3 regions of the Kitasatospora sp. NPDC094019 genome follow, and region 1 is predicted to be linked to each of the others. Evidence: riboswitches for the same ligand, from Rfam matches in the RefSeq annotation. Region 1 holds a riboswitch; each other region holds the start of a gene.
The links. Region 1 has a riboswitch for cobalamin ahead of ACIQ9P_RS23890 (cobalamin biosynthesis protein). Riboswitches for the same ligand answer to the same signal wherever they lie in the genome.
Positions count from the first base shown of each region.

Region 2: another riboswitch for cobalamin. It lies ahead of ACIQ9P_RS05415 (CoA-acylating methylmalonate-semialdehyde dehydrogenase); the one in region 1 lies ahead of ACIQ9P_RS23890 (cobalamin biosynthesis protein).
Region 3: another riboswitch for cobalamin. It lies ahead of ACIQ9P_RS13150 (HoxN/HupN/NixA family nickel/cobalt transporter); the one in region 1 lies ahead of ACIQ9P_RS23890 (cobalamin biosynthesis protein).

Region 1 covers NZ_JBIWIF010000010.1:282,524-292,953, forward strand. Annotated here, with positions in the region: gene ACIQ9P_RS23880 (putative cobaltochelatase) at 1-1,970, opposite strand, end outside; gene ACIQ9P_RS23885 (cobyric acid synthase) at 1,967-3,481, opposite strand; gene ACIQ9P_RS23890 (cobalamin biosynthesis protein) at 3,478-4,449, opposite strand; cobalamin riboswitch at 4,588-4,787, opposite strand; gene ACIQ9P_RS23895 (helix-turn-helix domain-containing protein) at 5,037-5,783, shown strand; gene ACIQ9P_RS23900 (alpha/beta hydrolase family protein) at 5,952-7,067, shown strand; gene ACIQ9P_RS23905 (hypothetical protein) at 7,462-8,898, shown strand; gene ACIQ9P_RS23910 (CDP-alcohol phosphatidyltransferase family protein) at 8,991-9,869, opposite strand; gene ACIQ9P_RS23915 (phosphatidylserine decarboxylase) at 9,856-10,430, opposite strand, start outside.
Region 2 covers NZ_JBIWIF010000002.1:69,749-80,178, forward strand. Annotated here, with positions in the region: gene ACIQ9P_RS05405 (APC family permease) at 1-1,231, shown strand, start outside; gene ACIQ9P_RS05410 (amidohydrolase) at 1,502-3,139, shown strand; cobalamin riboswitch at 3,247-3,438, shown strand; gene ACIQ9P_RS05415 (CoA-acylating methylmalonate-semialdehyde dehydrogenase) at 3,644-5,188, shown strand; gene ACIQ9P_RS05420 (acyl-CoA dehydrogenase family protein) at 5,185-6,333, shown strand; gene ACIQ9P_RS05425 (enoyl-CoA hydratase/isomerase family protein) at 6,333-7,409, shown strand; gene mmsB (3-hydroxyisobutyrate dehydrogenase) at 7,406-8,290, shown strand; gene ACIQ9P_RS05435 (enoyl-CoA hydratase) at 8,287-9,060, shown strand; gene ACIQ9P_RS05440 (TetR/AcrR family transcriptional regulator) at 9,143-9,823, opposite strand; gene ACIQ9P_RS05445 (FAD-dependent oxidoreductase) at 9,936-10,430, shown strand, end outside.
Region 3 covers NZ_JBIWIF010000005.1:164,109-174,538, forward strand. Annotated here, with positions in the region: gene ACIQ9P_RS13130 (thioesterase family protein) at 1-154, opposite strand, end outside; gene nusB (transcription antitermination factor NusB) at 312-749, opposite strand; gene efp (elongation factor P) at 754-1,317, opposite strand; gene ACIQ9P_RS13145 (M24 family metallopeptidase) at 1,384-2,490, opposite strand; gene ACIQ9P_RS13150 (HoxN/HupN/NixA family nickel/cobalt transporter) at 2,557-3,717, opposite strand; cobalamin riboswitch at 3,749-3,942, opposite strand; gene ACIQ9P_RS13155 (ArsR/SmtB family transcription factor) at 4,026-4,415, shown strand; gene ACIQ9P_RS13160 (Fpg/Nei family DNA glycosylase) at 4,438-5,271, opposite strand; gene ACIQ9P_RS13165 (AAA family ATPase) at 5,390-6,169, opposite strand; gene ACIQ9P_RS13170 (ABC transporter ATP-binding protein) at 6,638-7,615, shown strand; gene ACIQ9P_RS13175 (ABC transporter permease) at 7,612-8,334, shown strand; gene ACIQ9P_RS13180 (sensor histidine kinase) at 8,343-9,587, shown strand; gene ACIQ9P_RS13185 (hypothetical protein) at 9,673-9,813, shown strand; gene ACIQ9P_RS13190 (response regulator) at 9,858-10,430, shown strand, end outside.

The sequences.
Region 1 (10,430 bases):
ACCGGGCCCGACTCGCAGTCCAGCACCACGCTCGCCACGCCCTGCCCGGCCAGCAGCCCGGCCGCCCGGTGCGACTGGGCGACGGCGTCCCGCGCGCCGGTGGCCCGGCCGTCGGTCACCACGACCAGCAGCGGGCGGCGGTCCGGGTCGCGCAGCCGCTCGACCCGCAGCACCTCGTGCGCCCGCAGCAGTCCGGCCGCCAGCGGGGTGCGGCCGCCGGTCGGCAGCGACTCCAGCCGGGCCGCCCCCACCTCCACCGAGGAGGTGGGCGGCAGCGCCAGCTCGGCGCCCGCGCCCCGGAAGGTGATCATGCCGATCTTGTCCCGGCGCTGGTAGGCGTCCATCAGCAGCGACAACACGGCGCCCTTGACGGCGGTCATCCGCTGCCGGGCCGCCATCGAGCCGGAGGCGTCCACCACGAACAGCACCAGGTTGGACTCCCGTCCCTGGCGCACCTGCTCGCGGAAGTCGTCCTTGTGCAGGACCAGGGACCGCGAGGACCGGCCGCGCGCCAGCTGGTGCGGGGCGGCGGCGCGCAGGGTGGCGCTCAGGTGCAGCCGGGCGAGGCGGCCGCGCGGGCGGCGGGCCCTGATGGTGTGGCCGCTGTCGGTCTCGGCGGGGGAGCGGCGGCCCTGGGCGCCGCGCCCGGTGCCGTCGACGGCGAACAGCCGGGTGCGGTACGGGTCGCCGGCCGCGACCGGGGCCGTCTCCCGGGCGGGGGACGGCTGCTGGAGCGGGACCGGCTGCGGGGCGGGGGCGTCGTCCGGGGCCGGGGCGTCCGCCGCCTCGGCGGGCGGGCCGTCGGGGCCGTCCTGGCCGGACGGCTCGGGCGCGCCGCCACCGCCGCCGTCGGGACCGCCGTCCTGCGGGCCGTCACCCTCGGGGCCGTCGGGGCCGCCCTCCGGGTCCGGGTCCTCCTCGGGCTCCTGCGGCGGCAGCGGCTGCTCGGGCTCGGGCTCGGCGTGCTCCTCCAGCACCTGGTCCAGCTGGTCCTCGTCCAGCCCGGGGGCGTCGAAGGGGTTGCGCCGCCGCCGGTGCGGCAGCGCGAGCTGGGCGGCCTTGCGGACGTCCTCGGCCAGCACCTCGGTGCGGCCCGCCCAGGCGGCCAGGGCGACGGCGGCCCGGGCCATCACGATGTCCGCGCGCAGCCCGTCCACCTCGAACGCCGCGCAGACGGCGGTGATCTGCCGCAGGGCCGCGTCGGTCAGTTCCACCCGCGGCAGCAGCTCGCGGGCGGCGGTGATCCGGTCGGCGAGCGCCCGCTCGTCGGTGGCGAAGCGGTCGGCGAAGGCGGCCGGGTCGGCGTCGTAGGAGAGCCGGCGGCGGACCACCTCGGCGCGCTCCACCGGTTCCCGGGTGGCGGCGATCTCCACGGTCAGGCCGAACCGGTCGAGCAACTGCGGCCGCAGCTCGCCCTCCTCCGGGTTCATCGTGCCGACCAGCAGGAACCGCGCCGCGTGCCGCACCGACACGCCCTCGCGCTCCACGTACGAGCGGCCCATCGCGGCGGCGTCCAGCAGCAGGTCCACCACGTGGTCCTGGAGCAGGTTGACCTCGTCGATGTAGAGCACGCCGCGGTGCGCCCGGGCCAGCAGCCCCGGCTCGTACGCCTTGACGCCCTCGGACAGCGCGCGTTCGAGGTCGAGCGAGCCGACGATCCGGTCCTCGGAGACGCCGACCGGCAGCTCGACCAGCTCGGCCGGGCGCTCGGACGCCGGGGCGCCGCCGTGCGCGCCGTCCGGGCACTGCGGGTCCGGGGCGGCCGGGTCGCAGGCGAAGCGGCAGCCGTCGACGGTCGCGATGGAGGGCAGCAGCCCGGCCAGCGCGCGCACCATGGTCGACTTGGCGGTGCCCTTCTCGCCGCGCACCAGCACCCCGCCGACCGCCGGGGAGACCGCGTTCAGCAGCAGGCCGAGCCGCAGGTCGGCCATGCCGACGATCGCGGTGAACGGGTATCGGACGTCACTCATGCATGCTCCCCAGGGGCTCCGGGCGGAAGGAACGGCAGCGATCCGGCCGCCGGCACCCCGCCCTCGATCAGCTTCCACAGCGCGTCGGTGTCGGCGTGTTCCTCGATCAGCTCGCCCAGCCGGTCGAGCCGGGCCTCCCGCGCGTCGGCGAAGGAGACGTCCGGCGCGGGGACGAACGCCCGGCCGGCCGCCGCCGCGACCTCGCGCAGCAGCGCGCGCCGGAAGCCGTCGTTCTCCAGCGCGCCGTGCCAGGTGGTGCCGAGGACGGAACCCGCCCGGCACCCGTCCAGGAACGGTTCGCCGCCCTCCACGGCGACGATGCCGTGGTGGATCTCGTAGCCCTCGACCCGTTCCCCGAACGCCTCGCCGACGGGCCGTCCGAGCACCTTCTCCGGGCCGAACCGGACGTGGGTCGGCAGCAGCCCGAGGCCGTCCACCGCACCCGCCTTCGACTCGACCTCGTCCACGATCGTGCGGGCCAGCATCTGGTAGCCGCCGCAGACGCCCAGGAGCGGCAGTCCGGCCGCCGCCCGGGCCCTCAGCACCGGTTCGAAGCCGCGCTCGCGCAGCCAGCCGAGGTCGGCGACGGTGGCCCGGGTGCCGGGCAGCACCACCAGGTCGGCGTCGGCCAGCTCCTCCGGCCGGGTGGCCCAGCGGACCAGCACGCCGGGCTCCTGGGCGAGCGCGTCCAGGTCGGTGAAGTTGGACAGCCGGGGGAAGCGGAGCACCGCGACCCGCAGCACCTCGGCGCCCAGCGGGCCGCGCGCGGCGGTCCGGTCGACGACGGTGGACAGGTCGAGCGAGTCCTCGGCGTCCAGCCACAGGTCCGGCAGCATCGGCAGGGTGCCGAGCACCGGACGCCCGGTCAGCTCCCGCAGCATCTCCAGCCCGGGGGCCAGCAGCCGGGCGTCGCCGCGGAACTTGTTGACGAACCAGCCGGCCACGTGCCGCTGGTCCTCCGCCGACAGCAGCGCCAGCGTCCCGTACATCGCCGCGAACACGCCGCCGCGGTCGATGTCCCCGACCACGACGACCGGCAGGCCGGCCGCGGTGGCCAGGCCCATGTTGGCGATGTCCCGGTCCCGCAGGTTGATCTCGGCGGGCGAGCCGGCGCCCTCGCAGACCACCACGTCGAACCGGCCGCGCAGGTCCGCCAGGCACTCCAGGGCCCGCTCCAGCAGCAGCGGCTTGCGCTCGCGGTAGTCCAGCGCGCCGACCTCGGCGACCGGGCGGCCCAGCAGCACCACCTGGCTGCGGCCGTCCCCGCCGGGCTTGAGCAGCACCGGGTTCATCGCCGCCTCCGGCTCGACCCGGGCGGCCTGCGCCTGCATCGCCTGGGCGCGGCCGATCTCGGCGCCGTCGGCGGTGACGAAGGAGTTCAGCGACATGTTCTGCGCCTTGAACGGCGCGACCGCGACGCCCTGGCGCGCCAGCCAGCGGCAGATGCCCGCCGTGACCACGCTCTTGCCGGCGTCCGAGGTCGTCCCGGCGACCAGCAGTGCCTTGCTCATGCCCGGTACCTCCGCTTCCTGTTCAGCGCCGCCCGCAGCAGCAGGTGCCCGGCGACGGTCGTACCCAGGGCCAGCGCGCCCACCCGCCGCGACAGCACGCAGGCCCGCTCGATGTCGTCCACCCCGACCGGCCGCAGGCCCTCGCCGAGGACCGGCCGGTGCTCGGTGCGCTCGCCGTACCGGAGCGTCCCGCCGAGCCGGACGCCGACCGCGCCGGCGAAGGCCGACTCGGCCTGGCCGGCGTTGGGGCTGGGGTGCGCGGAGCCGTCCCGCCGCCAGACCCGCCAGGCGGTGCGCGGTTCGGGCGCGGCGGCCACCGTCAGCAGCGCGGTCAGCCGGGCGCCCGGCCAGCCCGCCACGTCGTCCAGCCGGGCCGAGGCCCAGCCGAACCGGGCGTAGCGCGGGGAACGGTGGCCGACCATCGCGTCCAGGGTGTTCACGGCGCGGAACGCCAGCAGCCCCGGGGTGCCGGCCAGTGCGCCCCAGACCAGGGCGTTGACCACGGCGTCGGCGGTGTTCTCGGCCACCGACTCGACCACCGCGCGGGCCAGCTGCCGCTCGTCCAGGGCGCTCGGGTCGCGCCCGCACAGGTGCGGCAGCCGCTCCCGGGCCGCCGTCAGGTCACCGGCCGTCAGCGCGCGGCCGACGGTGCGGGCCTCCCGGGTCAGCGAGGTGCCGCCGAGCACCGTCCAGGTCGCGGCGGCGGCGAGGGCGGCCCGGCCGAGCGGGTGGCGGCCCAGCAGCCGGTCGGCGGCCACCGCCCCGGCCGCGACGGTGCCCACGCAGAGCGCGGTGAAGACGGTGCCGGCGGCGCGGTCGTCGCGCCACAGCAGCCGTTCGGCCCGGCCGGCCGCGCTGCCGAAGCCGGCCACCGGGTGGCCGCGGCGCGGATCGCCGAACCGGGCGTCGGCCAGGTACCCGGCGACGGCGCCCGCGCCGAACGCGGCGGCCCGGGTCAGCGGGCGCACGACGAGGTGCGCGACGAGGCGCGTGACGAGGTGCGCGGCGCGGCCTGCGGTGGGGTCGGGGTCGGGGCCGGGGAGAGGTCCCGGCCCGGCGGGGCAGCCTGCATCGCGTGCGTGTCCTCACTCAGGGTCCGCGCCCTGGATCGACGTACCGGGGGCGAGAGTCTCCTGGCTCCCGGGTCGGACGCGCTTCCGGGCCTTCCGGCGGCCGCTGACGGCCCTCCGTGGCTGAACTCCGGTCGTGCTCCCCGGTGACAGTGGCGGGACCGCGCCGGACTCGCACCGGCTTCCTCTGCTTGCCTCCGTAATGGCTGAAGGATCCCATCACGGGCCCGAAGGGGGAGTCAACCGAGGTCGCGGAGGGGTTGGTCACACGCCGGTGCCCTCCCGCCGACCCCCTCCGGGGCCGCGGCGCCGGACGCTCCCGACGCCCGGCGGCCCGCCGTTCCCCGTCGCTACCTCCGAGGCCGCCCGCCGCCGGACCGCGCCCCGCTGTGCGATCCTCCACCGCCGCCGGGCGGCGCGCCCGCCCCGCTTCGTGCGTTCGTCGGCTGGGGCGCCACCCGGCGCCGCGCCTACCGTCGGGACCCATGCGACCCCAGCGCCCCCACCTCTTCCCGCGTCCGGTCCGGTCCGCCCCCTCCGCCCCGCCGCCCCCGGTGCCGTTCTCGCCCGCCGCCGCCCGCGCCCACCGCGCCGCCCTCGGCCTGACCCCGGAGCAGGTCGCCGAGGGGATGGCCGCGCACGGCGTCCGGCTGCTGCCGGCCCACGTGATCGGCTGGGAGCACGGCGGGCCGCCGCCCGGCGAGGAGGAGTTCCTCGCCCTGGCCCGGGCGCTCTGGTGCCCGCCCGAGCAGCTGATGGGCGTCCGCCCGGAGAGCCTGCGGGACTTCCGGCTCGCCCGCGAGCTGACCCCGGACGGCGCGGCCCGCCGGATCGGCGTCCCGGCCGGGGAGTACCGGCGGGCCGAGGCCACCGGGCGCTGGGACGGCGACGCGGGCCCGACCGCCGCGCTCGCGCACGTACTGGGCCTGACGCTCCGGGAGCTGGTCGCGGCGACCGGCCGCGGCGCGGAGCTGGAGCGGCGGCTGCGGCGCTGCGTCGACGGTCGCTGGCAGCCGCAGGCCGGCGCGATCGGCCGGATCGTGCCGGTGGACCGGGCGGACCTCGACGCCGTCCTGCCGGTGCTCCAGGACGAGCGGCAGGTGCCCGCCCACTGGGGGTCCGGCGGCTGGGGGCCGGCCGGGGGCCCGGGCGGGCCGTCCGCCGCCGAGGTCCCGCCGGTCGAGCGTTTCTGGGCCCTGCTCGCCGGACGGGAGCCCGCGATCCCCGTGTGATCCCCCGTCGGTTCTGGCACTCTCGTTCCGACGGTCCGGTGCGACCTTCCTCACGTGGCAACCCGTACGGCCGTGTCCTGCTGGCCCGGCCGGGCTCCGGCCGGTGGACTGGGCGGTGACGTGGGTCCGGACACCGGTAGGCCCAGAACCGAGCAGCGGGGAGCGAGTATGCGTTGGGGAATCGCGGCCACCGTGGCCGCCGCCGCGGTCGGTACCGGGGCCGCCGTCCTGGTCATCGGCCGCCGGGCCTCGGAGCGGATGGTCCGCCCGGCCGGGGCCGCCCGGGAGCGGACCGGTCCGGTGGTGGTGCAGAGCCTGGGCGCCGGGCGGATCACCTTCACCCGGAGCGCGGCGAGCGAGCGCCCCGGCCGCTGGGCGGTCGAGTGGGGGGAGGACGGGCACGCCGTCGTCGAGGAGGTCCTGCACCGCGACGAACGGGGCGTCACCCGCCGGCTGACCCGGGCCGACCGGGGCACCCTCGCCCCCGGCACCGAGGTCCGCTTCACCCCCCGGGTGTACCTCGGCGACCCGGCCGAGGCGCTCGGTCTGACCTTCGGCGAGACCGCCGTCGAGGGCGAGCTCGGCGCGCTGCCCGCCTGGTGGCTCGACGGCAAGCGCGGTACCTGGGTGATCCTGGTGCACGGCCCGGACGCCGACCGGAGCCAGGTCCTGCCCGCCCTCCCGGTGCTGCACCGGCTCGGCCTGCCCGCGCTGGCGGTCAGCTACCGGGGCGACGCGGGCGCGCCGGTCTCCCCGGACGGCCTGGGCCACTTCGGCGAGACGGAGTGGCGGGACGTCGAGGCGGCGATCCGGCTCGCCCTGGACGGCGGCGCGGGCCGGGTGATCCTCTACGGCTGGTCCCTCGGCGCCACGATGGCGCTGCAGGCCGCCGCGCGCTCCGACTTCGCCTCCTCGATCAGCAGCCTGGTCCTGGACTCCCCGGTGCTGGACTGGCCGGCCACCGCCCGCCGGGACGCGGCCAGGGCCGGGTACCGGGGCGCGGCCGCCGAACTCGGCGCGCTGGCGGCCGAGGGCCGCACCGGCGTGGATCTGGCCGACTTCGCCCGCCTCGCCGACGGTACCGACCTGCGGGTGCCCACCCTGGTGCTGCACGGACCCGACGACCCGGTGGCGCCGTTCCGGGCCGCGGAGCGGCTGGCCGCGCGCCGTCCGTCGCTGGTGAACCTCCAGGCGTTCCCCGGCGGTGACCACGCCGCGCTGTGGAACACCGACCCCGACCGCTACGCCGAGACCCTGCGCCGCTGGCTCACGCCCTTCTGCTGAGCCGCCGTTCCCCGGCCGCCCGGCCCCGGGGTCCCGCCCCCGGTCCCGCCGCCCGGCCCCGCCCGCCCCCGGCCCCGTCCGGGGCGCGCGGGGCCGGGGAGCCGGGGGAGCGGCCGACGGGCGGCGGTCGGCGCGCGGGCCGACCGGGACCCCGCCCGGACCACCGGCCCCGCCCACCCGTCCGACCTGGCATGCACCCGCCACAAAGATCAAGCCAGTCGGTTTGGGCTCTGTTGCCCGATCTTGTCGATCCTCCCGCACCCCCGCCCCGCCCCGCCCGGACAACCGGATGTGACAGAAGGCCGGTACAAGGGGAAGACTGCTCGACGTGACGTCTCGGAATCCGCGCGACCGTGATGCCCCGCTCCCGCCGACGATCGGTTCCGGTGCGACGGTGACCCGTCTCCCCGGAACGGCCCACCGCCCCGCCGGCGCGAGGCCGGGGAGCCAGGGCGTACCCCGCCGACGAGGCCCCGCCCCCGCCCCCGGCCGCGGCCGGGTCCCCGTACCGGAGGGCTTCCCCGCTCCCGCCGAGCTGGCCCCGCTGGCCCGCCGGATGCTGGTCGACGCCGTCCGGATCGCCCGCTGGGCCGGCGACCTCGACGAGGTCGACAAGCGCGGCGAACTGCTCCCCGACGACGCCCGCGCCGCCGGCCGCGCCCTCGCCATGACGGTGGGCGCCGCCGCCAAGGCGTGGGGCCAGGCCCTGCTGGTCGGCCTGGTCGAGCCCCGGGACGGCGGCGCCGTCCCCGGCTGGCGCCTGCACGCCTGGGAGCACGACGACGAGGCGGTGATCCGCGGCTGGTCGACCCTGTTCGACGCCTGGACCCTGCTCGCCCCGGTGCCGCCCGCCGCCCTGCGCGGCGTGTTCGCCGTCCTCGCCGGACAGGCCGTCGACCAGGCACCCCAACTGCTCTCGTTCCTGCACCTGGTGGACGGCCCGGTCGCCGACATCGAGCTGCTGGAGCTGCTCCGGCGCGGCCTGGACGAGCGCCGGGTCGGCGGCGGCGAGGGCGCCTTCGGCCTCTCGCCCGTCCCGCACGCGGCCTCCGCCGTCTCCGCCGTCCGCGGCACCTGCCGCGAACCGCAGATCGACACCCCGGCCTCGCCCGCCGACGTCGCCGCCGTCCTGGACTGGATGCTCGACGGTCTGGCCGCCGTCGGCGCCCTGGTCCGCGAGGACAACGCGGCCGAGCTCTCCCCGCTCGGGCACTGGGCGGTGCGGGCCAAGCTGGAGGAGATCTGCACCGTCGCGCAGACCGCCGCCGGCCACATCGAGCAGAGCGCGATGGAACTGCTCAGCGCCTGCGCCGACTACTCGCCCGGCCCGGCCCGGGCCGAGTACCGGGCCTGGCTGGCCGCCCGCCCCGCCGACCGGGCGGTGGCCGAGCTGCTGGAGGCCGCACAGGGCGAGGACGCGCTGGTGCGCGGCCTGGCCTTCGAGGCGCTGCGAGTGGCCGGATCCACCGCCGAGCAGGCCGTGCGGGCCGCCGTCGACGAGCCGGTGCTGCGCCCCTACGCGCTGCTGTGGCTGGCCGAGCGCTCGGACGAGGGGGTCTCCCCGGCCGATGTGCTGGGCGCGGAGGACGCCGCCTGGCTCTGGGTGGACACCGCCGCGGCCGTGCTGGACCACGGGGAAACGGAACTTCTGGTGGGCCACGTCGAGGGCGCCTCGGCCGGCGACCCGGTGCGGCTGTTCGCCCGGGCCCGGCAGTCCGGGCACCCGCGGGCGGCCTCGGTGCTGACGGCCGTCTCCGGCGTCCACCCGGATCCGGCGGTGGCCCGGGCGGCCCGCCGCTCGGCGTTCAGCGTCCACCGCGGCGGCGCCTGAGCGAGCGGTCCCGCGCGCACGGCACGCGGACATGCGGAAGGGCCCGGCTCCCCGAGGGGAGCCGGGCCCTTCCGCATGTCCTGCGGCGTTCGTCAGCCGATCCGCGACTCCGCGCGGCGGGCCCGCACGTCGCCGACCTTCTGCCCCACCTTGCGGCGGATCACCAGCAGCGGCGCCATCGCGGCGAGCGCGATCTGCGCGAACGCGCCGATGTGCATCAGGTTGTCGCCGCCCGGCAGACCGGTCGCCCAGGCCGCCAGGCAGCCGATCGAGACCACGATCCAGCACAGCGTGGCGGTGGCCAGCAGACCCTGCGGCTTCGGGTACTCGATCCGGCTGACCATGAGGTACGCGGCGCCGAAGATGGCGAGCAGACCGGGCAGGAACGGCGGGTCGAGCAGCACGATGGCGATCACCGTCATCGCGCCCATCGGGCAGGGCATGCCCTGGAACACCCCGGGCCGCATCTTCACGGCGGAGAAGCGGGCGAGCCGCAGCACCACCGCCAGCAGCACCGTCAGCGCGATCAGCGCCGACAGCCGGCTGTTGGATCCCGGCGAGACCATGCCCCAGACCGCGACGAAGTAGGCCGGCGCGATGCCGAAGCTGATCAGGTCGGCCAGGTTGTCGAGTTCGGCGCCGAGCGCGGAGGAGCGCAGCTTGCGCGCCACCAGGCCGTCGAACAGGTCGCACATCGAGCCGATCAGCAGCAGCGTCACCGCGGTGGCGGCGCTGTGCTTGTCCGGCGCGGCGTCCGGGTTGGTGATGTGCGGGACCAGCACCCCGGTGGTGATCGAGTAGATCGCCAGGAAGCCGCAGACGGCGTTCCCCAGGGTCAGGAAGTCGGCGGTGGACAGGTGCTGCGGTGAGCGCGGCGCGCGCAGCTCGCGGTCGCGGGCCCAGCGACGACGGCGCAGGGCCGTTTCCTCGTCGTCCAGGCCGACGATCGTCTCAGGATCAGTCACGGTCAAGGCGCGTCACCCCGGCGGTGGTCTTCTGGCCGACCTCGACGCCGACCTCGACGCCGGCCGGCAGGTAGGTGTCGACCCGGGACCCGAACCGGATCAGACCGATCCGCTCGCCCTGCTCGACCTTGGTACCGGCGTCGACGTACGGCACGATGCGGCGCGCCACGGCGCCCGCGATCTGGACCATCTCGATGTCGCCGAGCTCGGTGTCGAAGTGCCAGACGACCCGCTCGTTCTGGTCGCTGTCCTTGTTGAACGCGGGCACGAAGCCACCGGGCACGTGCTCGACGGAGGTCACCGTGCCGGGCAGGGGCGCCCGGTTGACGTGGACGTTGAGCGGGCTCATGAAGATCGCCACGCGGGTCCGGCCGTCCGGCCACGCGTCGATGCTCTGGACCACGCCGTCGGCGGGGGAGATCACTCTGCCCGTGCCGATCTCACGCTCGGGGTCGCGGAAGAACCACAGCATGCCGGCGCCGAGCGCACAGGCGGGTACCGCAGCCAGGGCCCACTTGCCGCTGCGCCGGGTGAGCGCGGTGGTCACGGCGGCCGTGGCGAGGGTGG
Region 2 (10,430 bases), on a different contig from region 1:
CAGCTACCGCTGGGTCGGGCGCACGCTCAACCCCTGGCTCGGCTTCCTCACCGGCTGGGTGAACACCGTCGGCACCGTGGTGTTCATGGCCTACACCACCACGGTGACCGGTTCCTCGATCGTCCAGCTCCTCGACGAGGCGCACCTGCGCAGCGTCGCCGGGCTGCGGCTGGACGCCGACTCGACCGTGCAGTGCACCCTGATCGGCCTGGTCGTCCTGGTCGGCGCCGCGCTGGTCGCGGTTCGCGGGCTCGGCCTGGCGGCGCGGCTGCAGAAGGCGCTGCTGGTGTTCGAGTACGCGGTCCTGCTCGGCTTCTGCGGCTACGGGCTGTTCGCCGGCGACCAGCCGTTCTCGCTGGACTGGTTCAACCCGTTCACGATCCCGTCCTTCGACGCGGTGGCCCAGGGCATGGTGCTCGCGGTGTTCTGCTACTGGGGCTTCGAATCGGTGTTCAGCGTCGGAGAGGAGGTGCACGACCCCCGGGACGCCTCCCGGGCCGGCACCCTCGCCCTGGTCGTGATGCTGCTGCTGTTCCTGCTCGCCGGCACGGCTTTCCAGCGGGTCCTGCCGCTCGACGAACTGGCCGACAACGGCGCGCACGGCCTCACCTACTTCGGCGCCCGGCTCGCCGACCAGCCACTCGCCGCGCTGCCCCTGATCGCGCTGATGTTCTCCGCGGTCGCCTCGCTGCAGTCCTCGGTGATCCCCACCGCCCGCGGCCTGTTCGCGATGGGCCGCGACGGCGTGCTCGGCCCCGTCTGGACCAGGCTGCACCCCAAGCACCGCACGCCCGCGGTCGGCACCCTGCTGATCACCGGGGTCGCGGTCGCCCTGGCGCTGTGCTCGATCGTCATCCCGACCGTCAACGACCTCATCTCGGCGGCCGTCAACGCGATCGGCATCATCGTCGCCCTCTACTACGCGCTCACCGCGGTCGCGGCCGCCGTCCGGTTCCGCCACCTGCTGCGCACCGACCTGGTGGAGGGGCTGCGCGCGGTGGTCGGCCCGCTGCTCGGCGCGACGGTCCTGCTGGTCGTCGGTGGCTACCTCGCCTGGAGCTTCTACGACTCCACCGACCACTTCGAACTCTCCGCCGACAACGGCTGGTTCGAGCTCACGGTCGTGGTACTCATGATCGTCACCGGTCTGCCGGCGGCGGCCTGGGCGCGCTGGCGGCGGCGCTCGGCGTACTTCCTCGGCGAGGCCGCGGGGACGCCCGAGCACGGCTGAGGTGAGGGCGCCGAGGGTGTCCCGGAACGTCCGAGGGCGCCCCGGGGCACCCGAGGACGGCCGAGGACGCGGGCCGGGCGGACCCCCACCCGCCCGGCCCGCGCCTCGTCCCCCGCCGGGGGCACACCGCACAGGGGGCTCCCGGCAGCACACGGCGCTTCGCACCGCCCGCACCGCCCGCACTCCCGAACTCCGCACCGCCCGCACCACCCGTCCTTCGCACCACCCGTACCTCGCACACCCGCACCACCCGAGAACGGAGCACCACCCATGACCAAAGCCGATCTGGTCTTCACCCGCGGCCCCGTGCACACCGGCGACGCCGCCCGCACCCGGGCGACCGGCCTGGCCGTCACCGGCGGACGGATCACCGCCGTCGGCCACGACGAGGTCCGGGACCTGATCGGCCCGGGCACCGAGGTCGTCGACCTCACCGGCAAGCTGCTGCTGCCCGGCTTCCAGGACGCCCACATCCACGCCGTCGGCGGCGGCACCGAACTGGCCACCTGCGACCTCACCGGCACCGTCGGCGTCGCCGACTACCTGGAGCGCATCCGCGCCTACGCCGACGCGAACCCCGACCAGGAGTGGATCACCGGCAGCGGCTGGTCGATGGAGAGCTTCGAGGGCGGCCTGCCGACCCGGCAGCTGCTCGACTCCGTCGTCCCCGACCGCCCGGTCCACCTCACCAACCGTGACCACCACGGCGCCTGGGCCAACACCCGCGCCCTGGAACTCGCCGGTGTCGACCGCGACACCCCCGACCCGGCCGACGGCCGGATCGAGCGCGAGGCCGACGGCACCCCCAGCGGCGTCCTCCAGGAGGGCGCCAGCGCCCTGGTGGCCCGGCTGATCCCGCCGATCACCGCCGCCGACCGCCTCGACGGACTGCTGTGCGCCCAGCGCCTGCTCCACTCCCTCGGCATCACGGGCTGGCAGGACGCCCTGCTCGGCGAGTTCAACGGCATGTCCGACCCTTCCGACGCCTACCTCGCCGCGGCGCGCTCCGGTGCGCTGACCGCCCGGGTGAACGGCGCCCTCTGGTGGGAGCGCGAGCGGGGCGCCGAGCAGATCCCCGAGCTCGTCGAGCGCCGCACCGCCCTCGCCCACGGCCGGTTCCGGGCCGGCTCGGTCAAGATCATGCAGGACGGCATCGCGGAGAACTTCACCGCCGCGATGACCAGCCCCTACCTGGACGGCTGCGGCTGCGCCACCGCCAACTCCGGCCTCAGCTTCGTCGACCCCACCGCCCTGCGCGAGTACGTCACGGCCCTCGACGCACTCGACTTCCAGGTGCACTTCCACGCGCTCGGCGACCGGGCGGTGCGCGAGGCGCTGGACGCGGTCGAGGCGGCCCGCGCCGCCAACGGGTGGCGCGACACCCGCCACCACCTGGCCCACCTCCAGGTGGTCCACCCCGACGACGTGCCCCGCTTCGCCCGGCTCGGCGCCATCGCCAACATCCAGCCGCTGTGGGCGGCGCACGAGCCGCAGATGGACGAGCTGACCATCCCCTTCCTCGGCCCGGAGCGCGCCTCCTGGCAGTACCCGTTCGGCGCGCTCCAGCGGGCCGGGGCCACCCTGGCGGCCGGCAGCGACTGGCCGGTGAGCAGCCCGGACCCGCTGGCCGGCCTGCACGTCGCCGTCAACCGGCGCGAGCCCGACGCCGGGGACGACCGGGTCTTCCTGCCGGAGCAGCGGCTCGACCTGGCGTCCGCGATCGCCGCCTACACCGCGGGCACCGCCCATGTGAACGGGCACGACGACGCCGGGGTGCTCGCGCCCGGTCTGCTGGCCGACCTGGTCGTGCTGGACCGCGACATCCTCACCGGCCCGCCGGAGGAGATCGCGTCGGCCCGGGTGCTGCGCACCTACGTCGGGGGCGAGCTGGTCCACGCCATCGACTGACGTCGCGTCAACGTCCGTCCGGGCCCCGGGGCGCTGTCCCCCGGGGCCCGTCGCGTTCCCTGCGGAGACCGCCGCCGCGCCCGGGCGGTGAGGCGCTCTGGACTTACTAGGACGTCCAACTATATGGTCGGAACAGGTCCGCGGTGTCAGGGAAGCCGGTGTGAGTCCGGCACGGTCCCGCCACTGTGACCGGGGAGTTCGTCCTCGCAGGAGTTCGGCCACTGGCAGCCAGCCGGGAAGGCCCGGGGGCGCGCGTCGATCCGGGAGTCAGGATACCGGCCGCGGATGGTCCGTGTTTTCCACGAGGATGGAGACGACACGCATGAATCCGGGCTGCTCCCGTTCCACCGCCCCCGGCTGTGCCGTGCCGACGAACCCCGGGGCGCACCCGCGCTGACGGTTCGTCCGCCGCCGCCGTCCCTGCCGCCGGGCGCACCACCGTGCTCCCGCGCACCGGCGCGGCCTCCACTCCTCCTCTCCCCATCCTGACGAGAGAAGGAACCGATGGTCCCCGAGTCCACCACCCCCGACCCGATCGTGCCCCACCCGGCCGTTCCCGAGCTGACCCACTTCATCGGCGGCAAGCGCACCGCCGGGACCTCCGGCCGCTTCGGCGACGTCCACGACCCCAACACCGGCCGGGTCCAGGCCCGGGTGCCGCTGGCGAGCCGCGCCGAGGTCGAGGCCGTGATCGCCGACGCGGCCCAGGCCCAGCCCGCGTGGGCGGCCTGGAACCCGCAGCGCCGGGCCCGGGTGCTGCTGCGCTTCCTCCAGCTCGTCGAGCAGGAGCGCGACACGCTCGCCCGGCTGCTCTCCGCCGAGCACGGCAAGACCGTCGCCGACGCCCACGGCGACCTCCAGCGCGGCCTGGAGGTGGTGGAGTTCGCGGCCGGTATCCCGCACCTGCTCAAGGGCGAGTTCACCGACAACGCCGGCACCGGCATCGACGTGTACTCGATGCGCCAGCCGCTCGGCGTGGTCGCCGGCATCACCCCGTTCAACTTCCCGGCGATGATCCCGCTCTGGAAGGCCGCGCCCGCGCTGGCCTGCGGCAACGCCTTCGTCCTCAAGCCGTCCGAGCGTGACCCCTCGGTGCCGCTGCGGCTCGCCGAACTGTTCCTGGAGGCCGGACTGCCGCCCGGCGTGCTGAACGTGGTGAACGGCGGCAAGGAGGCCGTCGACACCCTGCTGGAGGACCCCCGGGTGCAGGCGGTCGGCTTCGTCGGTTCCACCCCGATCGCCCAGTACGTCTACGCGACCGCGGCCGCCCACGGCAAGCGGGCCCAGTGCTTCGGCGGCGCCAAGAACCACATGATCGTGATGCCCGACGCGGACCTCGACCAGGCGGCCGACGCGCTGGTCGGCGCCGGCTACGGCTCCGCGGGCGAGCGCTGCATGGCGATCTCGGTGGCCGTCCCGGTCGGCGAGGAGACCGCCGACGCGCTGGTGGCCAAGCTGGTCGAGCGGATCGGCGCGCTGAAGGTCGGCCGCTCGGACGACCCGGCGGCGGACTTCGGCCCGTTGGTCGGCCGGGACGCGCTGGAGCGGGTCCGCGGCTACCTGGACCTCGGCGTCGAGGAGGGGGCCGAACTCGTCGTCGACGGCCGCGACTTCCGGCTGGAGGGCCACGAGGAGGGCTTCTTCCTCGGCCCCTCGCTGTTCGACCGGGTGACGCCGGAGATGCGGATCCACCGGGAGGAGATCTTCGGCCCGGTGCTGAGCGTGGTCCGCGCCGCCGACTACGAGGAGGCCCTGCGCCTGCCCAGCGAGCACGAGTTCGGCAACGGCGTGGCCATCTACACCCGCGACGGCGACACCGCCCGCGACTTCACCCGCCGCGTCAACACCGGCATGGTCGGTGTCAACGTGCCGATCCCGGTGCCGATCGCGTACCACACCTTCGGCGGCTGGAAGCGCTCCGGCTTCGGCGACCTCAACCAGCACGGCCCGGACTCGATCCGCTTCTACACCCGCACCCGCACGGTGACCTCGCGCTGGCCCTCCGGGGTCAAGGAGGGCGCCAGCTTCACCATGCCGACGATGGGATGAGCGCCGTGCACGATCTCACCGACGACCAGCGCGCGATCGCGGAGACCACCAGGGCCTTCGCCGACGAGCACCTCGCCCCGCACGCGGTGGAGTGGGACCTCGCCAAGCACTTCCCGGTCGACGTGCTGCGCAAGGCCGGAGACCTCGGCCTGGCCGGCGTCTACGTCCGGGAGGAGTCCGGCGGCTCCGGCCTCACCCGCCGCGACGGCGCGGTGGCCTTCGAGGCCCTCGCCACCGGCTGCCCGTCCATCGCCGCCTACCTCTCCATCCACAACATGGTCGCCTGGATGATCGACCGCCACGGCGACGACGCCCAGCGCGCCCGCTGGCTGCCGCGCCTGTGCACCGCCGAACACCTGGGCGGTTACTGCCTGACCGAACCCGGCGCCGGCTCCGACGCCGCCGCCCTCACCACCCGGGCCGTCCGCGACGGCGGCCACTGGGTGCTCGACGGCGTCAAGCAGTTCATCTCCGGTGCCGGCAGCGCCCAGGTCTACCTGGTCATGGCGCGCACCGGCGGCCCCGGGCCGAAGGGCGTCTCGGCCTTCCTGGTCGACCGGGACGACCCGGGACTCTCCTTCGGCGCCAACGAGCGCAAGATGGGCTGGAACGCCCAGCCGACCCGGCAGGTGGTCCTGGACGGCGTGCGGGTGCCCGCCGACCGGCTGCTCGGCGCCGAGGGCGAGGGCTTCCGGATCGCCATGAACGGGCTCAACGGCGGCCGGCTCGGCATCGCCGCCTGCTCCCTCGGCGGCGCCCAGAGCGCGCTGGAGCGCACCGTGGCCCACCTGGCCGAACGCGAGGCTTTCGGCGCCCGGCTGCTGCACGCCCAGGCGCTGCAGTTCCGCCTGGCCGACATGGCCACCGAACTGGAGGCCGCCCGCGCCCTGTTGTGGCGGGCCGCGGACTCCCTGGACCGGGGCGACGCCCGCGCCCCGCAGCTGTGCGCGATGGCCAAGCGGCACGCCACCGACACCGGCTTCGAGGTGGCCAACCAGGCGCTCCAACTGCACGGCGGCTACGGCTACCTGGCCGAGTACGGCATCGAGAAGATCGTCCGCGACCTGCGGGTGCACCAGATCCTGGAAGGGACCAACGAGATCATGCGCGTCATCGTGGCCCGCGGCCTGACCGGGGCCGCCTGATGGCCGGGACCGACATCGAGGAGGTCCTGGTCCAGCGCGAGGGCCGGGCCGGGCTGATCGTCCTCAACCGTCCCGCGGCCCTGAACGCCCTCACCCACGGGATGGTCCGGCGGATCTCCGCCGCGCTGGACGCGTGGGAGGCGGACCCGCGGGTCACGACCGTCGTCGTCACCGGCGCCGGCGACCGGGCCTTCTGCGCCGGCGGCGACATCGTCGCCATCCACCGCGCCGCGACCGGCGGCGACCCGCGCGAGGTCGAGGAGTTCTGGCGGGACGAGTACCGCCTCAACGCCAGGATCGCCCGCTACCCCAAGCCCTACGTCGCCGTGATGGACGGCATCGTGATGGGCGGCGGGGTCGGCGTGTCCGCCCACGGCAGCGTCCGGATCGTCACCGAACGCACCAGGATCGCCATGCCCGAGGCGGGCATCGGCTTCGTCCCCGACGTCGGCGGCACCTATCTGCTCGCCCTGGCACCCGGCGAACTGGGCACCCACCTGGCCCTGACCGCCGGCTCCGCCGGTGCGGGGGACGCGCTGCTCTGCGGCCTCGCCGACCACTTCGTGCCGTCCGCGCGACTGCCCGCCCTGCTCGACGACCTCGCCGACTCGACCGTCCACGACGCGCTCGCCCGGCACGTCGGGCCGCCGCCGTCCGGTGGCCGGCTGGAGCGGCAGCGGGAGTGGATCGACGGCTGCTACGCGGCCGACACCGTCGAGGAGATCCTCGAACGGCTCGGCGCGAGCGGCGAACCGGAGGCGAAGGAGGCGGCCGACCGGATCACCGCCAACGCGCCGACGGCCGTCAAGGCGACCCTCGCCGCGCTGCGCCGGGCCCGCGCCCTGGGCCCGCTCGAAGCGGTGCTCGACCAGGAGTACCGGAGCTCCTGCGCGGCCCTGGCCACCCCGGACCTGGCCGAGGGCATCCGGGCCCAGGTCATCGACAAGGACCGCACCCCGCACTGGAGTCCGGCCACGCTGGACGCCGTCGACCCCGCCGCCGTGGCCCGCTGGTTCGCCCCACTGGGCGAGCGGGAACTCGGCCTCGCCGACCTCACCCCCCTGGAGCGCTGGTGACCCACCGGATCGGATTCGTCGGACTCGGAAACATGGGCGGCCCGATGGCCGCCAACCTGGTCGTGGCCGGTCACACCGTCACCGGCCACGACCTGGCGCCCGAGGCCCGGGAACGCGCGGCCGGTCACGGCGTGCGGATCGCGGGCTCGGCCGCGGCGGCGGTCGCGGACGCCGAACTGGTGCTCACCATGCTGCCGACCGGACGCCATGTCCTGGAGGTCTACCGGGAGTTGACCGCCGTGACGACGGACGCGCTGTTCGTCGACTGCTCCACGATCGCGGTCGGTGACGCCCGGACCGCCCGGGACCTCGCCCGGGCGGCCGGACACCGGGCCCTGGACGCCCCGGTCTCCGGCGGGGTCCCGGGGGCCGAGGCGGCGAGCCTCACCTTCATGGTCGGTGGCGCGGCGGAGGACTTCGCCGCCGCCGAACCGGTGCTGGCGGCGATGGGACGCAAGGTGGTGCACTGCGGCGAGTCCGGCACCGGGCAGGCCGCGAAGATCTGCAACAACATGATCCTCGGCGTCTCGATGATCGCGGTCGCCGAGGCGTTCGTCCTCGGCGAGAGCCTCGGACTGAGCCACCAGGCACTCTTCGACGTCGCCTCCACCGCCTCCGGCCAGTGCTGGGCGCTCACCAGCAACTGCCCCGTCCCCGGCCCGGTCCCGGCCAGTCCCGCCAACCGGGGCTACCCGGCGGGCTTCGCGGCCGCCCTGATGGCCAAGGACCTCGGCCTGGCCGCCGACGCCGCCGACGCCTCCGCCGTCCCCGCCGAACTCGGCCGCCGCGCCTCCGAGTTGTTCACCGCCTTCGCCCAGGGCGAAGGCGCCGGACGGGACTTCTCGGCCATCATCACCACCCTTCGGGAGAACACCGCATGAGCCACGAGACGATCCGGGTCGGGCGCCACGGCCGAGTGGGCCTGATCACCCTGGACCGGCCGAAGGCCCTGAACGCCCTCAACACCCTGCTGATGAACGAAGTCGTCCGGGCGGCGGCGGAGTTCGACCGCGACCCCGACGTGGGCGCCGTCGTCCTCACCGGTTCCGATCGTGCCTTCGCCGCCGGAGCCGACATCAAGGAGATGCAGTCCCTGGACTTCGTCGACGCCTACCTCGGCGACTGGTTCGCCGCCTGGGACCGCTTCGGCGCCCTGCGCAAGCCCGTCGTCGCCGCCGTGGCCGGGTACGCCCTCGGCGGCGGCTGCGAACTGGCCATGCTCTGCGACGTCCTGATCGCCGCCGACACCGCGAAGTTCGGCCAGCCCGAGATCACGCTCGGCGTCATCCCCGGCATCGGCGGCTCCCAGCGGCTCACCCGAGCCATCGGCAAGGCCAAGGCCATGGACCTCTGTCTGACCGGCCGCACCATGGACGCGGAGGAGGCCGAACGGGCCGGCCTGGTCTCCCGCGTCGTCCCGGCCGACCGTCTGCTCGACGAGGCCCTCGCCACCGCCACCACGATCGCCGCCATGTCCGCCCCGGCGGCGACCATGATGAAGGAGAGCGTCAACCGCGCCTTCGAGACCACCCTCGCCGAGGGCGTCCGCTTCGAACGCCGCCTCTTCCACGCCACCTTCGCCACCGCCGACCAGAAGGAGGGCATGGCCGCCTTCACCGAGAAGCGCCCCCCGGTGTTCGAGCACCACTGATCGCGTCCCGCCCGGACTCCCTCCGCCGACCGGGGCCGACGCGCACGGCCGCGACCGCGTGACGCGGTCGCGGCCGTGCGCGTCACCGCGAGACGTGGGCCTCGATGCCGTCCAGGAGGTAGGCGAGGCCGATCCGGAAGGTGTGGTCGGCGTCGTGGTGGGCGGCATCGCGCACCACCGTGGCCAGTGCGGGGAAGCGGCCGGTGGCGAAGGTGCGTTCCAGGTAGGGCCCGAGTTCGGCCTGCCACTGCTTCTCGTCCGTCCCGGTGGCCCGCTCGGCCCGCCGTTCGGCGATCTCCCGGCGCACCGCGCCGACCACGTACGCCTTGACGGCGGCGACCACCGGCATGACGGCGTCCACGTGGAGGCCGCCGAGGGCGGCGACCAGGGTCTCCCCGGCGGCCAGCGCCTGCGGTCCGAGCTGGGGCCGGCCGCCCAGCAGGTCGGCGAGCCACTCGTGCTCGTGGGCGGCGCGGCGAGTGGCTTCGGCATGGGTCCGGAGCACCTCCCGCCAGTGCTCGCCGGTCGGCCGGATCTCGGCGTGGACGGCGTCGACCATCAGATCGAGCAACTCGTCCTTGCTGGCGATGTAGCCGTACAGCCGCATCGGACGGACGTCCAGCGCGGTGGCGACCTTGCGCAGCGACACCGCCTCCAGGCCGTCGGCGTCGGCCAGTCCGATCGCCGTCCGGACGATCCGCTCCCGGCTCAGCGGGGCCGGCACGGGTCGATTCTCCGGCTCCGGCCGCTCCCACACCAACATGCCGCTCACCATACATCGCAGCAGGGGATACAGTGTATCGACCAATACGGTGTATCGGGCGTGCCGGAGGTGTCCGAAGGCATGCCGAAGGTCTGTCGAAGGGGAGACGGTCATGACCATCGCCATCGTCGGAGCCGGCCTCGGCGGGCTGGCGCTCGCCCGGGTGCTGCACGTGAACGGCCTGGACTGCGTCGTCCACGAACGGGAGCCGTCGCGCCGTGCGCGCGCCCAGGGCGGCATGCTCGACATCCACTCCGGCCAGCGGGCGCTGCGCGAGGCCGGCCTGATCGACGAGTTCTTCGCGATCGCCCGGGGCGAGGGCCAGGACATGCGCCTGCTGGAGCCGGACGGCACCCTGCTGCTCCAGGAGGACACGCCCGACGACGCCCCGCTCGCGCGGCCCGAGGTCGACCGCGCCGACCTGCGCGACCTGCTGCTCGACTCCCTCCCCGAGGGCGTGGTGCGCTGGGGGCAGGCGTTCGAATCCGCCGACAGCGGCCTGCTGCGCTTCGCCGACGGCGGCAGCGCGCCTTACGACCTGCTGGTCGGCGCGGACGGCGCGAACTCCAGGGTCCGCGCGCTGCTCACCGACGCCCGGCCGGCACAC
Region 3 (10,430 bases), on a different contig from region 1:
GCGCGTGGCCGGCGACGGCCAGCAGCAGTCCGCCGTTGACGCCGCCGCCGATCTGCCAGCCGGCGCCGAGTTCGCCGTCGTACCGGTCGGGCTCGTCCGGGTGCGGGGTGAGGGCGATGCCCTGGTCGAACTCGCTGCGGATCGCCGTGGTCATGGGGGGTGGCCTGCCCTTCGCTACGCGGTCGTCGGCGGGCGTGGGCCGCCGTCGCACCAGGTTACTGGCGAGTAGATCCACCATACGCCGCCCGGGTGAACACACCGAACGGCCGCCGGACCGTTTCCGGTCCGACGGCCGTCGGTACGGGTGCGCCTCAGCGGCGGATGCTCGGCTTGAGCTCCATGAAGCGGGCCAGCAGACCGTTGACGAACGCCGGGGAGTCGTCGGTGGAGTACTCCTTGGCGATCTCCACCGCCTCGTCGACGACGACCGCGTCCGGAACGCTGTCCTCCCAGATCAGCTCGTACGCGCCGAGCCGCAGGACGTTGCGGTCCGCGATCGGCATCCGGTCGAGCGTCCAGCCGACCGAGTACTGGGAGATCAGGTCATCGATCCGGCGGGCGTACTGGACGTACCCCTCGACCAGCTCCATGGTGTACTCGGCGACCTGCGGGGTGCCCTCGTCCGGCTTGGGCTCCCGGGCCCGGGCCACCCAGTCGGCGAGGACCGTCAGCGGGTCGACCCCGCGGTGGTCGGCCTCGAACAGGATCTGGAAGGCTCGCGTGCGGGCCTTGGTGCGTGCGGACGACACGGACTTACTTCACCCGGCCGAGGTAGCTGCCGTCGCGGGTGTCGACCTTGACCTTCTCGCCGGTGGTGACGAAGAGCGGCACCTGGATCTCGGCGCCGGTCTCCAGCGTGGCCGGCTTGGTGCCACCGGTGGAGCGGTCGCCCTGGACGCCCGGCTCGGTCTCGGCGATGACCAGCTCGACGGCGGCCGGGAGCTCGATGTACAGCACCGCGCCGTCGTTCACGGCGACGAGGGCGTCGAAGCCCTCCAGCAGGTACTTGGCGGCGTCACCGACGACGACCGGCTCGATGGTCAGCTGGTCGAAGGTGTCCATGTCCATGAACACGTAGTTCTCGCCGTCCTTGTACGAGAACTGCATCGTGCGCTTGTCGACGTTGGCGGTCTCGACCTTGGTGCCGGCGTTGAAGGTCTTGTCGACGACCTTGCCCGTCAGGACCTCCTTGAGCTTGGTGCGCACGAAGGCCGGGCCCTTGCCGGGCTTGACGTGCTGGAACTCGACGACGGACCAGAGCTTCCCGCCGTCCAGCTTGAGGACCATGCCGTTCTTGAGATCGTTCGTGGAAGCCACGGGCGCACTAACTCCTGGATATAGCTGTCAAGGAACCAAGGGATCGCGTCCTGTGGCACACCTGCGTCACAGGGCGAGGAGCTCCTTGGTGGTGATGGTGAGCAGCTCGGGCCCGCCCTCCTCAAGGGGGCGCACCACGAGCGTGTCCTCGATCCGGACCCCGCCGCGTCCCGGGAGGTGGACCCCCGGGCCGACGGTGACCGGCACGCGGCTGTCCAGTTTACCCATGTCCGTGGGGCCGAGACGCGGTGCCTCCCGGATCTCCAGTCCGATGCCGTGGCCGACCGGGTGCGGAGAGCCCTCGGCGTGCCCGGCGGACTGGAGGATCTCCCGCGCCGCCTGGTCCGGCACGTGCTGCTCGACCCCCGGTCCGAGCGCCTCCCGGCCGGCCCGCTGGGCCCGGAAGACCAGCCGGTGCAGCTCCACCTGCCAGGGGGCCGGGGCCGCGCCGATCACGAAGGTCCGGGCGGTCGAGACCCCGTAGCCCCGGTACCGGGCACCGAGCACCACGGTCAGGAAGTCGCCCTCCTCGACCCGGCGGTCGGTGGGCTGGTGCGCCTGCTGCCCGGAGTGGCTGCCGGTGCCGACCGAGACCGGGAACGCGGCGCGGTCCGCGCCGTGGTCGATCATCCGGCGCTCCAGCTCCATCGCCAGGTGCCGTTCGGTCCGGCCGACCAGGATCGACTCCAGCAGTTCGCCGAGCGCCTGGTCGGCGATCTCCGCGGCGATCCGCAGATCGGCGATCTCGTACTCGTCCTTGACCACCCGCAGCCGCTCGACCGCCTGTCCGACGTCCGCCAGCCTGGCGCCCTCGACCAGCCCGGCCACGGCCCGGTGCCGGGTGACCGTGAGATCGTGCTCCTCCACCGCCAGCCCGGCCACCCGCAGCCGCGCCGCGGCGCCGGCCGCGGCCAGCGCGGTGTCCGCCCCGGCCGGCACCTCCAGCCGGGTCAGCTCGGGGGCGATCAGGTGCTCCCCCGTGTCGTCCGGCGGCAGGTCGTCCGGCAGCGCCAGCAGCGCCCGGTCCCGGGTCAGCAGCAGGGTCGCCCCGCACGGCGGACACCCGGTGAGGTACCGCACGTTCGCCGCCCGGGTGATCAGCGCCGCGTCGGCCCCGGACGCACTGCAGTGCTCCCGCAACCGCTCCCGCCGGCCCGCGTACGCATCAGCCATGCGTCGAGCCTACGAACCCCGCCCCCGTTCCGCCCGCCGAACGCCCCCACCCGGGCCCGGGCGGGACTACTCGGTGCCGCCCGCGGGGGTCGGGGCAGGGGCCGCCGGGGCAGGGGCCGGGGTCGGGACGGGGGCCCACTTCCGTTCGACGCCGGCGAGGCGCCAGTAGGCGATGGCGGCGGCCCAGACGACGACGAACAGGGCGACGATGGCGTAGCCGACGTTGTCCAGGGTGATGTCGGCGATCCAGCCGGTCACGGGGTCGGTGAGGTCGAGCTTCTCGTGCAGGACGCCCACCAGTTCGATGGTGCCGATGACGAAGGCCACCGCGATGGACAGTCCGGTGATGGTCAGGTTGTAGTACACCTTGCGCACCGGGTTGGAGAACGCCCACTGGTAGGCGAAGTTCATGAAGGTGCCGTCCAGGGTGTCGAACAGGCTCATCCCCGCCGCGAACAGCAGCGGCAGGCAGACGATCGCGTACCAGGGCAGGCCGGAGGCCGCGCCGGAGCCGGCCATCACCATCAGGGTGACCTCGGTCGCGGTGTCGAAGCCCAGGCCGAGCACCATGCCGACCGGGAACATCTGGCCGGGGCGGGTGATCGAGCGGGTGGCCCGGTTCAGCACCCGGGCCAGCAGGCCGCGCGAGTTGAGGTGGTCCTCCAGCTCGGCCTCGTCGAACCGGCCCTCCCGCATCGAGCGGAAGACCTTGAGGATGCCGAACAGCGCGGCCAGGTTGAGCGCGCCGATCAGGTAGAGGAAGACCCCGGAGGCCGAGGTGCCGACCACTCCCAGCCACTGGTGGGTGGCGGAGTCGTCGTCCATCAGGGTGCTGGCCAGCTGCGCGCCGCCCGCCACCAGGGCGGCCATCAGCACCACCATCGAGGAGTGCCCGAGCGCGAACCAGAAGCCGACCGAGACCGGCCGCTTGCCGTCCGCCATCAGCTTCCGGGTGGTGTTGTCGATCACCGCGATGTGGTCGGCGTCGAAGGCGTGCCGCATGCCGAGGGTGTAGGCGGTGATGCCCAGGCCCACCCCGAAGACCTGGGTTCCCACCTCGTACTTCTCCGGCGCGACCAGGAAGATCAGCGTGCCGAAGGCCACCACGTGCATGGCCAGGATCACGCCCATCAGGCCGGCCGTCCGCACGGTGTCCTCCCGCCGCCAGCGGAAGGTGGGCAGGGGGGCGGGCGCCGCCGGGGCGGCGACGGTTTCGGGCAGGGTCATCCTGGGATCACGCTCCAGCACCTCGTGGAAATACCTCGTGAGATGCCGCGGCCGATCTCCTGGCTGACGGGGCTCCCGTACCCGCCTTCCCAGGCGCGCGAGGCGCCCAGTGGCGACGTGGGTACGGACACTTCCCCCCGATCACAGTGGCGAGGGCCGCTCCGGACTGGGACCCCTGAGGATCCGTCACCGGTCTTCCCGAACACCACGGCGGGGAACACCGTAGGTGGCGGAGCACGACCCTTGCAAGGCTGCGCACCTGCGCAGGTGTCCAGGATCACAGCGCCCCGCCTGCGAGAATGGCCCGCATGCATCTCGTACCGGCCGACCGCGCGGGCCACCGCACCATCGACGGGCACCGGGTCTGCGAGGCCATCGCGGCGATCGGCGACACCGCCCGCGTCCGCTCCTGGGCCGAGCGCTTCTCGCTGCTCGCCGACCCCGGGCGGCTCGCCCTGCTGCTCGCGCTGCACCGCACCGGACCGCTCGCCGTCACCGACCTGGCGGTCGCCACCGGCATGCGCGACCCCGCCGTCTCGCAGGCCCTGCGGCTGCTGCGGACGGCCGGGGTGGTGAGCGGCGAGAAGGAGGGGCGCGTCGTGCGCTACCGGCTCGTGGACGCGGACCTGCGCCCCCTGCTGGACGCCTGCGCCGTCGACGCCCCCGCCCATCCGGAGCACGACGCCGCGACCGGCTGACCCGGTCCGGCCGGAGGGCCGGTCAGCGGGCCGGGGTGCCGGCCGGCTGGCAGGACGGGCACCAGAACAGGTTGCGGGAGGCGTGCTCCTCGGTCCGGACCTCGGTGCCGCAGACCAGGCACGGCATCCCGGCCCGGCGGTAGACGTACACCTCGCCGCCGTGGTCGTCGACCCGCGGCGGGCGGCCCATCGCCTCGGGGGTGTGCTCGGGGCGCACGGTGTCGATCCGGCCCGCGCCGACACCCTCGCGCATCAGCACGACCAGGTCGGCCCAGATCGCGTCCCACTCGGCCCGGAGCAGCTCGCGTCCCGTCCGGTGCGGATCGATACCGTGCCGGAACAGCACCTCGGCCCGGTAGACGTTCCCCACCCCGGCCAGCACCTTCTGGTCCATCAGCAGGGCCGCCACCGTCGTCCGGCTGGCCGTCATCCGCCGCCAGGCGGCGTCCGGGTCGGCGTCGGACCGCAGCGGGTCCGGCCCGAGCCTGGCCGCCACCGCGGCCTTCTCGGCGCCCGTGATCAGCGCGCAGGTGTTGGGACCGCGCAGGTCGGCGACGTGCTCGTCGTTCTCCAGCCGCAGCCGCACCAGACCGACCGGGGGCGGTACCGGACCGTCGCCGATCGCGCCGAAACCGAAGCCCCCGTAGAGGCCGAGGTGGATGTGCACCCAGGCGTCCTCCCCGAAGCCGAGGAACAGGTGCTTGCCGACCGCCTCCGCCGCCTCCAGCTCCCGCCCGTCGATCAGCTTCGCGCCGTCCGCGAACCGCCCCTGCGGACTGCTGGCACGGACCGCCCGGCCACCGAAGGCACGGTGGTTCTCGGCGGCGAGGCGGTGGATGATGTGGCCTTCCGGCACGGGCGCGGCTCCCCCCGGTGGAACGTTCAGGACCCGTCCATCATCGCAGTCGGCACCGACAGGCCCCGCCCGCCCGCGGGCCCGGAACCGCCCGGCCGCCCGCCGCCGTCCGGGCCGCTCAGCGCACCGGGATGCCCATCAGCCGGGCCAGGATCACCCGGTCCAGCTCGGCCGCGGTGGCGGCCACGTCGAGGTGGGAGTTGTCGATGATCGGCAGCCCGGAGTTGTACCAGCCGGCCATCCGGCCGTGGATCCGGGCCACCTCCTCGTCGCCCAGCCGGCGGTTCCCGCTGCGCCGGGCGTTGCGGTGGAGCACCGAGTCGAGGCTCGGCAGCAGCACCACCGGGATCATGCCGGGCCCGATGTGCCGCTTCCAGCCGCCGAGGCCGATCGCCGGGCGGTCCGGGAAGACCGCGTCGTCGATGATGCAGGAGATGCCGTTGGCGAGGTAGTTGCGGCAGGCGAAGCCACAGGTCCGGCGGGCCAGCCGGTACTGCGCCTCGGAGGCGTTGTTCCAGCCGGACTGCGGGTTGGCGAAGCCGGACTGCACCCACTCCCGGACGTCGTCGAGGCTGATGTGGGCGGTCGGGCTGGGGCGCCGCTCGGCCCAGTGGCGGGCGACGGTGGTCTTGCCGGCACCGGCCGGACCGATCAGCAGCACCGCGATCGGGCCGGTGGGCGCGTGCTGCTGCGGCGGGCGGGCGGGGAGCTGGACCGGCGCCCCGGAGGGCAGCAGGAAGTGCCCGGTGGACCCGGCGGGCACCGGGGCCGGCGCGGGCGGCGCGGCCGGAGCCGGGGCGGGCGCGGGCGCCGGGGCGGGCGCCGGGGCGGGCGGAGGGGACGGCAGAACCGGCAGCGGAACGGTCGGCGGCCCCGAGGAGTCCGTCGAAGCGGCCACCGGAACACTCACCGGCACAGGCACCGGCACCACCAACGGCAACGGCAACGGCATCGGCACAGGCACCGTCCCGGCCGCCACCGGATACCCCGGCACCGGCGGAGCGACGGGACGTGGGGGGACGGATCCACCCCCGGCGTACTGCGTCACGGCACCTCCCGACTTCCTTCAGCGGGACACTACACGGCGGTGGGGGGGGGGGGGCCGCCCCCCCCCCCCCCCCCCCCCCCCCCCCCCCCCCCGCCCCCCCCCCCCCCCGCCCCCCCCCCCCCCCCCCCCCCCCCCCCCCCCCCCCCCCCCCCCCCCCCCCCCCCCCCCCCCCCCCCCCCCCCCCCCCGGCGGGGCGCCCCCCCCCCCCCCCCCCCCCCCCCCCCCCCCCACGACGGCGGTTACTGCCGCCGGACCCCGGCCGCGCGGGACTCTGAGGTGGTGCGAAGGACACCACCGGCAGGGGAGAGGACCCGGACGATGGACACGGGAGAGGTCGCCGCCTTCAGGGGCGTCGGCAAGAGTTACGGACGGGTACGGGCGGTGGACGGCCTCGACCTGGTGCTGCGGCCGGGCGAGACCGTCGCCCTGCTCGGCCCGAACGGGGCCGGCAAGTCCAGCAGTCTCGATCTGCTGCTCGGCCTGCGCGAGCCCGACCGGGGCAGCGTCACGCTGTTCGGCGGCCCCCCGCGGGCCGCGATCGCGGCCGGTCGGGTCGGCGCGATGCTGCAGAGCGGCGGCCTGATGACGGACGTCAAGGTCCGCGAACTGGTGCGGCTCGCCTGCGAGGTCCACCCGCGCGGCCGGTCCGTCGCCGAGGTGCTCGACGACGCGGGTGTCACCGAACTCGCCGAACGCCGCGTCGACAAGCTCTCCGGCGGCCAGGAGCAGCGGGTCCGGTTCGCCCTCGCCATCGCCGGGGCCAACGACCTGATCGTCCTGGACGAGCCCACCACCGGCATGGACGTCTCGGTCCGGCAGTCCTTCTGGGCGAGCATGCGGGCCCAGGCCGACGCCGGCCGCACGGTGCTGTTCGCCACCCACTACCTGGAGGAGGCCGACTCGATCGCCGACCGCGTCCTCGTCCTGCACCGGGGCCGGCTGATCGCCGACGGCAGCTCGGCCGAGATCAAGGCCCGGGCCGGCGCCCGCCGGATCACCTTCGAGCTGCACGAGGCGGACGGCCCGTTCGACGAGGCGCCGCTGCGCCGGCTGCCCGGTGTGCAGGGCCTGGAGGTCACGGCGCGGGTCCCGGGCACGCGGACGGTGCGGATCCGCACCTCCGACGCGGACGCCGCCGTCGCCGCGGTCTACCGGGCGGGGCTCTACCCGCGCGGTCTCGAAGTCACCGGGCTGGGCCTGGAGCAGGCGTTCCTGACCATCACCGGCGAGCAGGACGCCGCCGAGTCCACCGAGTTCGCCGGGTCGACCGGGACCGTGCCGGAGCGTGTGCGATGACCACCCTGATCCGGCTGGAGATCCTGCGGACCCTCCGCAACCGGCGCTACCTGCTCTTCACGATCGCCTACCCGGCGCTGATGTACTTCTTCTTCATCCACGCCTACAGCGCGGACAAGCTGGCCGCCGGCCTCCCGGTGAAGACCTACTTCATGGTCTCGATGGCCACCTTCGGCGCGGTCGGCGCGGTGCTGACCGGCAGCGCGCAGCGGATCTCGCTGGAGCGCAGGAGCGGCTGGGTGCGCCAGCTGCGGCTGACCGCGCTGCCCGGCCGGGCGTACACCGTCGGCAAGATCGCCGCCGCGGCGGTCACCACCCTGCCCGCGATCCTGGTGGTCTTCGCGGTCGGCGCGAGCCAGGGCGTCTCCCTGACGGCCGGGCAGTGGACCGGCCTGGTGGCCGCGCTGTGGCTGGGCAGCTTCGTCTTCGCGGCGCTCGGAGTGGCCCTCGGGTACGCGGCGGGGCCGGACTCGGTGCAGAGCATCGTGATGATCGCCTACATGGCGATGGCCCTGTTCGGCGGGACGTGGTTCCCGGTCGACGGCTCGCTGGAGTCCTTCGCCCGGTTCGACCCGGTCTACCTGTACAACCGGCTGGCGACCTTCGTCCAGCCCGGGCAGTCCCTGGACACCGCCGCCGTCGCCGGACTGGCCGCGTTCCTCGCGGTGTTCGTCGCGGCCGCGGCGACCCTGTACCGCCGCGACACCCGACAGGCATGATGATCGGCATGAGCGAGACGCGCCGGACCCACCGCACCGACGAGCAGCCGGGGGAGGAGGGTCCGGCGCGGCCGTCGTTCATGAACATCCCCGGCGGCCCGGCGGAGACCCGGCGGCAGCTGATGGTCAAGATCAGCTGGATGCTGCTCTGGATGTTCTACCTGGTCTACCCGGTGCGGGACCTGCTGCACGGCGGCCACTCGCCCGCCGCGGCCCTGCTCGGCTGGCTCTCGCTGGCGGCGTTCGTCTGCGGCTACGTCGCTCTGGTCGTCCTCCGCTCGATGGCGGGCATGCGGCCCCGGCTGTGCCGGGCCGTCGTGGCGGGGATGGTGCTGCTCGCGATCGTCTGCACCTTCGGCCTCGGCACCGCCTTCCTGACGCTGTTCACCTACGCCTCGGTGGCCGTCGCGATCATCGCCCCGGTCCGGTTCGCGCTGGCCTCGGTGGCGGGAATGGCCGGGCTCGCCGTCCTGGTCGGGCTGGCCGCGCACGCCGAGAGCGGCGACATCCCGACCATCGCCCTGACCGCCTTCCTCTCCGGCGTCGCGATGACCGGTCTGCAGCGGCTCGTCGCCACCATGAAGGAGCTGCGCGAGGCCCGGGCCGCGGTCGCGCACCTGGCCGCCTCGGAGGAGCGGCTGCGGCTCGCCCGCGATCTGCACGACCTGCTCGGGCACTCGCTGTCGCTGATCACCCTGAAGAGCGAGCTGGCCGGGCGGTTCATGGACGCGGGCAAGGACGAGGCGGCGCGGGCGCAGGTCGCCGACATCGAGAACGTCGCCCGGCAGTCGCTGATCGACGTCCGGGAGGCGGTCACCGGCTTCCGCCGGCCCACCCTGCCGGTCGAGCTGGCCGCCGCCCGCACCGCGCTGGCCGCCGCCCAGGTCGGTCTGGAGGCGGCGCCGGAGCTGCTCGACGCCTGGCCCGGGCTGGCCGCGGAGGAGGCCGGGGCGCTCGCCTGGGCACTGCGCGAGGCGGTCACCAACATCGTCCGGCACGGCGAGGGCGCCACCGTCTGCACCGTGCGCTCCGACGAGGTGTGGGAGGGAGGCGGCGAGCGCTACGCCGTGCTGGAGATCACCGACGACGGGCGCGGCCCGGGCAAGGCCCAGCCCGGCAACGGCCTGTCGGGGCTGGACGAGCGGCTCGCCCTGGTCGGCGGCCGGCTGGAGACCGGGCCGGGCGAGCGGGGCCGGGGCTTCCGGCTGCGCGCCCTGGTGCCGTTGCGGACGGCCTCCGTCCCGGCCCCCTAGCCGACTGGTCCGGGCGGCCGAACCGCGTCCCCCGGGTGTGTCGGCGCGCGGGCGCCCGCCGGTGCCGGCGGGCAGCATGACAGGCATGCCCAAGCCGGTCCTGGCGGTCCTCGCCGTCCTGTTCCTCTCCCTGCTGCTCTGCGCCGCGTTCACCGGGGCGGCCGCCCCGGCCCCGGGGCCGGCGCCGGCCGGCCTCCGGACCGCGCCTCCCGGCCACCCCCGCTGACCTCCCTCCCCCGCCGGGGCGGGGACGCCGTAGGGTCGGGCGGCATGAGTGACAATCAGGACGACCGGCCCTCGGTGCGGGTGCTGTTGGCGGAGGACCAGGGGATGGTCCGGGAGGCGCTGGCCGCGCTGCTCGGGCTGGAGGGGGACATCGACGTCGTCGCCCAGGTCGGTCGCGGGGACGAGGTGGTGGACGCGGCCGTGGCGCACGACGTGCAGGTCGCGGTGCTGGACATCGAGATGCCGGGGATGACCGGGATCGAGGCGGCGGCACTGCTGCGCCGGCAGCGGCCGCAGACCAAGGTGGTGATCGCGACGACCTTCGGTCGCCCCGGCTACCTGCGGCGGGCGATGGAGGCCGGCGCGGACGCCTTCCTGGTGAAGGACGCGCCCGCCGCCGAGCTGGCCGAGGCGATCCGCCGGGTGCTGCGCGGCGAGCGGGTGATCGACCCGGTCCTGGCCGCGGCGGCGCTCGCCGAGGGGGCGAACCCGCTGACCGCCCGGGAGCGGGACGTGCTGGCGGCCGCGGCGGACGGCGCGGTGAACGCGGACATCGCCGGGCGGCTGCACCTGTCCGAGGGCACGGTGCGCAACTACCTCTCGATGGCGATCCAGAAG